Regions from separate parts of the Nesterenkonia sp. CL21 genome, predicted to be linked through region 1. Evidence: riboswitches for the same ligand, from Rfam matches in the RefSeq annotation. Region 1 holds a riboswitch; each other region holds the start of a gene.
The links. Region 1 has a riboswitch for thiamine pyrophosphate ahead of thiD (bifunctional hydroxymethylpyrimidine kinase/phosphomethylpyrimidine kinase). Riboswitches for the same ligand answer to the same signal wherever they lie in the genome.

Region 1 (3,262 bases):
GTCCCTGACGACATCCACGACCAGCTGCGCGACGCTGCCGAGAAGGCCGCCGCGCTGGACCGCCAGATGGCGGACATCCGGGATCGCGTCACCGCCCTGAAGGAACAGGCGCCGAGCTCCGGGCAGGGCGCGACCGGTCCGACGCCGGCCGCCGCCGACCGCCCTCGCACCGGACCGTGGTTCCCCGACGAGGACGTGCCCGAGAGCGAGTTCCCCGGAGAACAGGCCTCCAGCGCCGCGTGGAAGTGGGAGGACATCGCACAGCAGGCCTCCTCGCAGCAGAACTGAGCCGCGCACAGAGCGGCAACCGGCCGGCGTCCAGGCACCCAGGGGGTCCGTCGTCTGCGAGCCGGTCCGGCGTCCGGATCAGCCCTGCGTCCCCCACAGCTGGGCGAAGTGCTGGATGGGCCCGTGCCCGTGCCCGACGTTGAGGCGCTGCGTGTCGCGCAGCGCCTCAGTCATCCACACCTTAACCTGGGGCACGGCCTCATCCCAGCTGAGACCTCGCGCCCGCAGCGCCGCCAGTGCGGAGGACACCGAGCAGCCGGTGCCGTGGGTGCTGGTGGTGCGCACCCGTTCGGAGACGTGCCGGCCCTCGTCCGGGCGAGCGCCGTCGTCGTCGGCCGGATGCACCAGGATGTCCTCGACCTCGTCGTCGTCGAAGTGTCCACCCTTGGCCAGGACCACCACGCCGTGGGCGTCGGCGACGCTCCGCGCCTGCCGGACCAGCGTCGCTGCATCGGCGGCCGGCTCCTGCCCGGCCAGCAGAGCCAGCTCGGGGATGTTCGGGGTGATGAGGTCCGCACGGTGCAGGAACTCGATGAGCGCCTGCTCGGCATCCGCCTGGAGGAGCCGATCCCCCGAGGTGGCGACCATCACCGGGTCCACCACCAGCCACGGCCGGTCCGGCAGGCCGTCCCACCACTGGGCGACGGTCTCGATGACCTCCACGGTGCCGAGCATGCCGACCTTGACCGCATCGAGAGCGACATCGTCACTGACAGCGTCCAGCTGCGCACGAAGGAACGTCACCGGCGGCAGGTGGATGTCACGGACACCTTCGGTGTTCTGCGCCACCAGTGCGGTGACCACCGCCATGCCGTAGGCTCCGTGGGCGGCGAAGCTCTTCAGGTCCGCCTGGATGCCGGCCCCGCCGGTGGGGTCCGTCCCGGCGATGGACAGCACGTTGGGGATCTCCCGGACGCCTGACGGGGAGCGGCGCGGTGCAGAGGCAGGTGAGGTCATCGGGCATCCCTTCGCGAGCATGATCAGGTGCAGGTTCAACGGGTGTGGTCTCAGCCAGGTCCCCTGCGGGGACGCGGCACCCCGTGCCGATGATCGAGTCTAGTCCAGCGCGGTGGGCGCCCTCACACCCACGTTCCCGGCTGATCGCCTCTCGACGGCGCGTGGGCCCGTCACAGCACAAGCCACCCCAGCACGCCGGCGACGAGGACGACCGCCCACGCCGGCACCCTCCAGCTGTTCAGCGCGATGAATGCCCCGACGACCAGCCCGAGGGCCCCCGGACCGACGTCGAGGACTCCGGCGGTGAAGACCGGGTCATACAGGGCGGCCGCGAGGATTCCGACCACCCCGGCGTTGACACCGGTCAGTGCGCGTCGGGCCAGCGGGGCGCCGCGCAGCGCTTCCCAGAAGGGCAGGGCGCCCACCACCAGCAGTGCCGCGGGAAGGAAGATGGCCGCCACCGCGATCAGCGCCCCCACCACGCCGCTGGGACCGGAGGTGGTGGAGGCCCCCAGGTATCCGGCGAAGGTGAACAGGGGCCCCGGCACCGCCTGGGCCGCGCCGTAGCCGGCGAGGAAGACCTCAGGGTCCACGAGGCCCGAACCGACCGTCTCGGCTTCCAGCAGCGGCAGGACCACGTGTCCACCGCCGAACACGAGGGCGCCGGCCCGGTAGAACAGGTCCACCAGCTGGGCCGCTGCGTGCCAGGCCGCTGACCCGGCCGCGGCCACCAGCAGCGGCAGGCCCACCAGCAGGATCCCGAAGAGCACCAGCGCGGCGGCGGCGACACGGCGGGAGACGGCCACGGTGAAGGCATCCTCCTCCCGCGCCTGCGGGGTCTCGGGCCGCAGCCACACCAGACCGATCACTCCTGACGCGGCGATCGCAGCGACCTGGATGAACGGGTGCGGGACCAGCACCACGGTGATCATCGCCAGCGCCGCGATGGTGGCGCGGGCCGCGTCCGGGGTCAGCGTCCGGGCCATCCCCAGCACCGCGTGGGCCACGACCGCCACAGCCGCGGCCTTCAGCCCATGGATCCACCCGGCGTCGGAGAGGTCACCGACGGCGGAGACCCCGTAGGCGACGACGACCAGCAGGACGACCGACGGCATCGTGAAGGCGAACCAGGCCGCGGCCATGCCGCCCCAGCCGGCCCGCTGGAGCCCCAGCGCCATGCCCACCTGGCTGGAGGCCGGGCCGGGCAGGAACTGGCACAGGGCGACGAGGTCCGCATACGCCTTCTCGCTGAGCCATCGACGGCGTTCCACGAAGGCCTCGCGGAAGTAGGCGAGGTGAGCCACCGGGCCGCCGAAGGACGTCAGCCCGAGACGGAGGAAGACGAGGAAGACCTCGAGGACACTGCCGTCATGAGCGCGGGCGGGGCCGTGGGACGGTGAAGAAGGGGTCACAGGACTCCAGACTGACGTGAGCAGGTGAACGGCGGGGAAACGCAGCAGGTAAGGGCTCAGGCACGGGCTCGGGCACGGGCACGGAGATCAGGCACGGGATCAGGTTCAGCCCCGGGGCTCGGGAGGCCCCAGTCCCGCCCGATGGGCGAGGATGGCCAGCTCGGTGCGGTCTCGGGCATGGAGCTTGTGCAGGATCCGACTCACGTAGGTGCGCGCCGTGGCCGGGCTCAGATGCAGGGTGGCACCGATCTCGGCATTGGTCAGGCCCTGCGCCACCGCGCGCAGCACCTCATGCTCGCGGTCGGTCAGCTCGCTGAGATCGAGTCCGGCGCCGTCGTCGGGGCCGCTCGCAGGGCTCGGCAGCGCTGCCACGTGCTCCATGAGTCGGCGTGCGATCTGCGGAGAGAGCAGGTTCCCGCCCTCGGCAGCGGTCCTCACCGCGCCCCTCAGCTGCTCGGCGGGCGTGTCCTTGAGCAGGTATCCGGCCGCTCCGGCGCGGACGGCGTCGAGGACGTCGGCGTCGTCGTCGAAGGTGGTCAGGATGAGCACGCGCACACCGTCCAGCTGCGGGTCGGCGCGGATCGCTCGCGTGGCGGCGACTCCGT
Region 2 (3,262 bases), on a different contig from region 1:
AGCCCACATAGGTGACCAGTCCGGGCATGATCGCCGTGCCCTGGGGGTCGCGGCCTGCGGCGGCGAGCCGGCGTCGGATGTCAGTGCTGTACTCACGCGCGGCCTCGGCGTCATAGGCGACCGCGTAGATCGCCTCCGCATGGCGGGAGGCCAGGTCTCGACCCTGGTCCGAAGCCCCGGCCTGGAAGAGCACCGGCCGGCCCTGCGGCGGCCGCGGGACGTTGAGCGGCCCGGCCACCTGAAAGTGCTCTCCCTGATGATCGATGGGAGTGATCAGGCCGCCGTCGGCGTATCGCCCGTCTCGATCGTGGAGCAGGGACTCCTGCGGCCAGGAGTCCCAGAGCCGAGTGACGGCGTCGATGAACTCCTCAGCCCGTCCGTAGCGTTCGGCATGAGCGGGCATGGACGGATAGGAGTGGTTCTGCGCCTCGGCGTCGAACATGGAGGTCACCACGTTCCAGCCGATGCGCCCGCCGCTGATGTGGTCCAGGCTGGCCAGCAGCCGGGCGGCGTGGAACGGGGTCCAGAAGGTCGAAGACACGGTGCTGACCAGCCCGATCCGCTCGGTGTGCTGACTCATCGCCGACAGCAGCGTCAGCGGCTCCAGGAACCAGGTGGGCCCGTCCTCGACGGCGCCGATGCCCAGCGAGTGGCCGTCGGCGAAGAACACGGCGTCGAGCTTTCCGCGCTCGGCGAGGCGTGCCAGCTCGATGTAGTGCTCGACGTCGCCGAGCCGCTCCACCGCAGAGTCCGGTGCGCGCCAGGCGGCCTTGTGGTGCCCGACGCCGAAGAGGAACAGGTTCAGCTTGACCTCCGGTGCGACCGCTCCCATGCTCAGCCCTTCACCAGCCCGCCGTCGACGATCAGATTCTGCCCCGTCACCCCGCGCGACCACGGGGAGGCGAAGAACAGGGCGGCGTCAGCCAGCTGCTCCGGGATGGTGACCTTGCGCAGCGGGGTGCCCGCGGCGATGGCGTCGAAGACCTCCTCCGGGGTGGCGGCGGAGGCGTCGGTGGTGCGCAGCAGCCCACCGGAGACCATGTTGACGGTGATGCCGTCGGGGCCGAGGTCGTCGGCGAAGGTGCGGGTCAGCGAGAGCAGCGCAGCCTTGGCCGCGGTGTAGTCGTGGTACGGCACCACCGGGTGCTGGAAGAGGTTGGTGCCGATGGTGATGACCCTGCCCTGGCCGACCTCGCGCATCCCGGGCAGGGCCGCCTGGATGAGGTTCAGCGGGCCGGTCACCGAACCGGCGAACTGCGCCTCGAACTCCTCGGCGGTGATCTCGTGGGCCTTGGAGCGGGCATCGCCGGTGAAGGCGAAGTCCACCAGAGCGTTGTTCACCACCGTGGTCACCGGTCGTCCGAAGTGCTCGCGCGCGGTGCTGATCAAGCTGCGGACCTGCTCCGCGTCGCGGACGTCGGCCTGCACCGCGAGCGCCTGCTCGGGGTGGGCGGCGGCGATCTCGTCGGCGGCGGACTGCGAGGAGTGGTAGTTGACCACCACGCGGGCGCCTTCGCGCAGGAACGCGGCGGTCAGGGCCGCGCCCAGGCCGCGGGCGCCGCCGGTGACGACGACGACCTGCTCGCTCAGGGGCAGGGCGCCGTCGTGGGGGCCGGCGGCGGATTCGGTGGTGGACGCGGTGCTGGTGGGTGCGGCGTCGTTGAGTGCCGTGTCGGTGCTCATGGTTGCCTCTCGTCTCGAGGCGAAGGCGGCCCGCGGGCGATGCGCACTGGACACCGATGGAGGTCACCGGGTCTGGCGCCGTGCGGATCAGCGCCGCACATGCCGGACAATCCCTTCGCCAGTGCTAACTGGATCAGGTTCGACGGGTGTCATCTCAGCCGCAGTGCGCGGCACCCCGTGTCACAGCCTTCATCTCATCACATGGCGGGCGTCACAGCCAGTCGGTGTGCGGCTGACCCGCCTGAGGTACGGTGAGAGAGATCTGACCTGGAGTTTTGCCATGCCCACGCCACACACCGCTCTCCAGCTCGCCTGGCGGAGCGCCGCCTACCCCGCCGCCCTCGTCAGTGCGATCGGAGCTTTGTGGGTGCTCGCGAGCGTCCTGACGGACCTCGACGCCACCGGGGCGGGCTTCGCGGGAGCGATCGGCTGGGTGCCGGTGCTCATCACCGCGCCGACGGTCGTCGCGGCGGTCGCGGGCATGGTCCTGACGCTGCTGCTGTTCCCGGCGCTGCGCCGGGCCGCCCCTGGCCGCGCCGCGGGGACGGCCGGTGTCGCCTCCGCGGCGGCGGCCGGGCTGGCCCGCGCCGTCGTCGTCTCCTTGAAGGTCACGATCGCGCTCGCCGGGCTGGCCGCCGTCGTCGGGCTCCTGGCTGGGCCCGCACTGGAGATGACGCGACTTCAGGGCGCCTGGATGGTGCCCTGGCTGGTGACCAGCCTGTCCTTCCCGTTGGTGACGTTCGTGGCCTGGGCACGCCTTCTGCTCCAGAGCAGGGGCAGGACTTCGGCTCCTCCACGGCCCTGACCCCTCGCACTGTCCCCCCCCTTTCAGGGACGCATCGCCTTCGTGAAGCGGGGCGCGCCAGCTGACGCCCTCACCCCTGGAGGGGGGACAGGGATGCCGCGAGCCGGCTCAGGGCAGGAGCACAGGGCAGGAACCCTCAGCCCTGCGGGATCTCCCGGGCGTTGGCCAGCACCGGCAGCTTCTCCCGGGCGGCGGCCACGACGTCGGCGTCGAGGTCGGCGACCAGCAGCTCCGGGGCCTCGCCGGCCTCGGCGAGCACCTCCCCGGTGGGCGAGACGATCATGGAGCGCCCCACCCCGGTGGGCGCCCCCTCCACCGCCTCGACCCCGGCCGCTGCGGGCAGGCCCTGACCGCACGCGATCACGTACTGGGTGGAGTCCAGCGCCCGGGCGCGGGCCAGCAGCCGCCACTGGTCCACCTTCCCGGGTCCGGCACCCCAGGACGCCGGCAGGATGGTGGCCAGCGCTCCGGCCCGGGCGTGGGCGGTGAACAGGCTCGGGAATCGGATGTCGTAACAGGTCGCCAGGCCGAGGAGCTCACCGTCGAGAGTGAACCGCGCCGGCTCCTCACCGGGGGCCACGGTCTTGGACTCCTGGAAGCCGAAGGCGTCATAGAGATGGATCTTGTCGTAGGTGGCCAGCACGCCCTCGCCGTCCACCGCCAGCAGCGTATTGGTCACCCGCGCGCGGCCCTGCTCCCCCGGCTCTGCCGGGGTGAACATGCCGGCGACGATCGCTGTCCCGTGATGCCGTGCGATGTCACGCAGCCGAGCGC
Region 3 (3,262 bases), on a different contig from region 1:
GATCTTGATGAGGTTCGTCTCCAGGGCCTCACGGGCCAGCTCGGCGGTGAGCACGGCGTCCTTCACGGTGTAGCAGCCGGCCGTGTTGGGCAGCACGTCGATGCCGAGGCGCTCCAGCATGGCGAACACGCTGGTCTTGGTCTCTGGGCTGTAGCGGCGCATCGCCACCGTGGTCAGCGTGGTGCCGGAGGCGATGAGCGCGCGCTCCAGGGCCTCCAGGTCGGTGATGCCGCCGGTGCCCATGATGAGCCGGTTGGCCAGGGTGTAGTCGCCCACCTGCAGGGGCGGCGGGGTGGTCGGCGCAGTCTGTGCGGTCTGTGCGGTCATGCGTTCACCCGCCCTGCACTGCGGTGACGATCTCGAGCTCCTCGCCGTGGCTCAGCGTGGTGGACGCCCAGGCGCTGCGCGGGACCACGGCGGCGTTGATGGCCACCGCCACGCCCAGCCGGCCGCCGTCGGCGGGGGTGCCGTCCGGGTTCAGCTGACGCCCGGTGGTGTGGGCGACGGCGTCGACGACGGTGGCGCCGTCGTCGAACTTCACGTCTTCCTCGTTGATGGTCACGGTGAGCATGTCTCTCACAATCCTGTGGGGGTCATCTGTGGTGCGGTCAGCGAGCGGGTGGGGCTCATATGGGCCAGCATCCGGCGGTCCTCCTCGCTCAGGGCCGCTTCGCCGTCGTCGCTCAGCAGGGCCGCCGCGAGCCGGGCGGCCAGCGGCGCCAGCAGGATGCCGTGTCGAGAATAGCCGGTGGAGACGACGACGTCGGGCGCCTGCTCGCAGCGGCCCAGGTACGGGATGTCATCCGGGGTGCCCGGCCGGGCCCGGGTGGTGATCTCCACCAGCTCCGTCTCCTTGACGCCCGGCAGCACCGCGACGGCGTCGTCGAGCAGCTCCTGCACGGAGCCGGCGTGGGTGCCGGGCAGGCTGTCTTCCCGGGAGGAGGCCCCGACGACGAGCCCGCCGTCGGCCCGCGGCACCAGGTAGACGCTGCGGCCGGCCACCGTGGCCCGGACCGTGGCGCTCACGATGTGCTGCTCCCCGGGCAATAGCTGCCCGGGGCGGACCTTCAGGCGCAGCACGTCCCCGTGGACGGGCCGCAGATCCAGGGGCGTCTGCTCGGGCAGTCCGGCGATGTCCGCGTAGCCGAGTCCCGGCACCAGGAGGATCTTGTCGTCGGTGAGTTCGGAGCACTCGGAGCGCTCGGTGCCGTCGTCGAGGGTGAGCCGGACCCCGGTGCGCCCCGGCCCGTCGGCGTGGACGGCGGTGACGCGGGCTTGGATGAGATCGGCGGGCGGGCCGGCGTCGGGGAACCGCGCGCCGTCCAGCGGCGCCTGCAGGGCCTGCACCGCACAGTCCGCGAGCAGCCGGGGGTCCACCTGGTGGTCGCTGGGGACGTCCCACCCCTTGGAGATCCCGGGCGCGAGGCCCGGCTCGCGACGCCGCAGCGCCGAGGAGGTCAGCGGCTCCACCTCCATGCCGTGGGCCTGCTGGACGGCCACCAGCCGGGCGACAGCGTCGCGGTCGGACCGATCGGCGGCCAGCAGGATCGTGCCGTTCTCCCGCCACCCGGTGGGGGCGTCGACGGCGGCGGCCAGCGTGGCCAGGAAAGCTGGATACTCCGCCCGAGAGGCGGTCATGAGGGGGTAGAGCCGGTCCTGGCCGTACTGCACCTCGCTGATGGGGGCGAGCATGCCGGCGGCCGCGTAGCTGGCGCCCTGGGCGATGTCCGGCGCGATCACCGTGACCCGGTGCCCCTGCCGGCGCAGCTCCCACGCCGAGAGCAGACCGACGACTCCTGCTCCCACGACGGTGACGCCCACATCTCCTCCTCACGGCGGCATGACCCGCATCGAGTCCGAGTGGTCGGCGGCTTCGCCCTCTCAGCCCGGCCTGCCCGGGCTCCCACGGAATTCCGGTTCCATTCTAGGGGGTCAGCCCTTCACGCCGCCCGCAGCGATGAATCCGGTGCCGAGGCTCCTCCCCACGAACAGATACAGCACGATGACCGGCAGGGAGTAGAACAGCGAGAACGCGGCCAGCTGCCCATAGGCGACCTGGCCGTACTGGGAGGAGAAGGTGTAGAGGGTGACCGCTGCCGGCAGGTTGTCCGGACTGAGCAGCAGCATGAACGGGACGAAGAAGTTTCCCCACATCATCACGAAGGTGAACAGCGTGGCCACTCCGAGCCCTGAACGCATCAGGGGCATCACCACAGCCCACAGGGTCCGATAGACGCCGGCCCCTTCCGTCCACGCGCTTTCTTCGATCTCGAGCGGCACTGAGTCCATGAAGCCCTTGGTCAGAAAGATGGCATAGGGCAGCGACGAGGCGCCCAGGAACAGGATCGCCCCGGCCATCGAGTCGATGAGGTTGATCTGCACGAAGAGCGAGTAGACGGGAATCATGATCGCGGTGATGGGTAGCCCGGTGGAGAAGATGATCGTCAGCAGCAGGGGCCGCTTTCCCCGGAACCGGTACCGAGAGATCGGGTAGGCGCACAGCACCGCCGCCGTCATCGTCACGAGCGTCGCCCCGCCGCAGAGGATGAGCGAGTTCGCGATCGGTCGGAAGGTGGTCTCGGCGTTCCAGATGGCCGAGAAGTTGCCCAGGCTCCAGGTCTCCGGCCAGGCCACCGCCAGCGAGGCATCGGTGTTGAAGGCCGCCAGCACCACCCAGAGCAGCGGGATGAGGAAGACGGCGCCCAGGAAGATCATGACCACCGTGGACACGGCCTCGGCGGTCCGTGCTCGCCGACCTCGCCCAGCCCGGGAGACCGGCACGTCATGCCGCGCGGTGGTGGTCATCGTTTGTCCTCCTCGGGAAGCAGCCGCAGATACAGGATCGAAGCGATCGCCCCGATCATCAGGAGCAGGAGGGCCACCGCGGTCCCGTAGCCGAGCTGGCCGTAGGAGAAGGCCTGCTCGTACATGTACAGCGGCAGGGTCTGGCTCTGTTGGGCTGGTCCTCCACCGGTCATGATGAAGATCAGGCCGAACACCGACAGCGTCTGCAACGTGATGAGCATGAGGTTGGTCGCGACAGCGGGCCGCAGCAGCGGCAGCGTGACGGACCAGAGGCGACGCAGCGGTCCCGCTCCGTCCACGGAGGCAGACTCCTGGATCTCGGCGGAGATGCTGCCCAGAGCCGCGGAGTAGACCAGCATCGAGAATGCCGTGCCACGCCAGATGTTCGCGAAGGCCACGGCCAGGATCGGCAGGCTGAACAGCAGGTCCTGCGGGGGCAGGCCGACCGTCTCGAGGA

Region 2: it holds a riboswitch for thiamine pyrophosphate, as region 1 does, so the genes downstream of both, Q7C18_RS09580 (3-oxoacyl-ACP reductase) here and thiD (bifunctional hydroxymethylpyrimidine kinase/phosphomethylpyrimidine kinase) in region 1, are expected to answer to the same signal.
Region 3: it holds a riboswitch for thiamine pyrophosphate, as region 1 does, so the genes downstream of both, thiO (glycine oxidase ThiO) here and thiD (bifunctional hydroxymethylpyrimidine kinase/phosphomethylpyrimidine kinase) in region 1, are expected to answer to the same signal.

Annotation. Positions count from the first base shown of each region.
Region 1 is NZ_JAUTWR010000001.1:816,520-819,781, reverse strand. Features, by position in the region: gene Q7C18_RS03675 (GTP pyrophosphokinase family protein) at 1-288, shown strand, start outside; gene thiD (bifunctional hydroxymethylpyrimidine kinase/phosphomethylpyrimidine kinase) at 367-1,245, opposite strand; TPP riboswitch at 1,235-1,339, opposite strand; gene chrA (chromate efflux transporter) at 1,416-2,657, opposite strand; gene Q7C18_RS03660 (response regulator) at 2,763-3,262, opposite strand, start outside.
Region 2 is NZ_JAUTWR010000005.1:99,845-103,106, reverse strand. Features, by position in the region: gene Q7C18_RS09585 (LLM class flavin-dependent oxidoreductase) at 1-832, opposite strand, end outside; gene Q7C18_RS09580 (3-oxoacyl-ACP reductase) at 835-1,683, opposite strand; TPP riboswitch at 1,776-1,871, opposite strand; gene Q7C18_RS09575 (hypothetical protein) at 1,964-2,488, shown strand; gene Q7C18_RS09570 (carbon-nitrogen hydrolase family protein) at 2,625-3,262, opposite strand, start outside.
Region 3 is NZ_JAUTWR010000007.1:176,330-179,591, forward strand. Features, by position in the region: gene Q7C18_RS11795 (thiazole synthase) at 1-327, opposite strand, end outside; gene thiS (sulfur carrier protein ThiS) at 332-571, opposite strand; gene thiO (glycine oxidase ThiO) at 577-1,821, opposite strand; TPP riboswitch at 1,811-1,917, opposite strand; gene Q7C18_RS11810 (carbohydrate ABC transporter permease) at 1,933-2,805, opposite strand; gene Q7C18_RS11815 (sugar ABC transporter permease) at 2,802-3,262, opposite strand, start outside.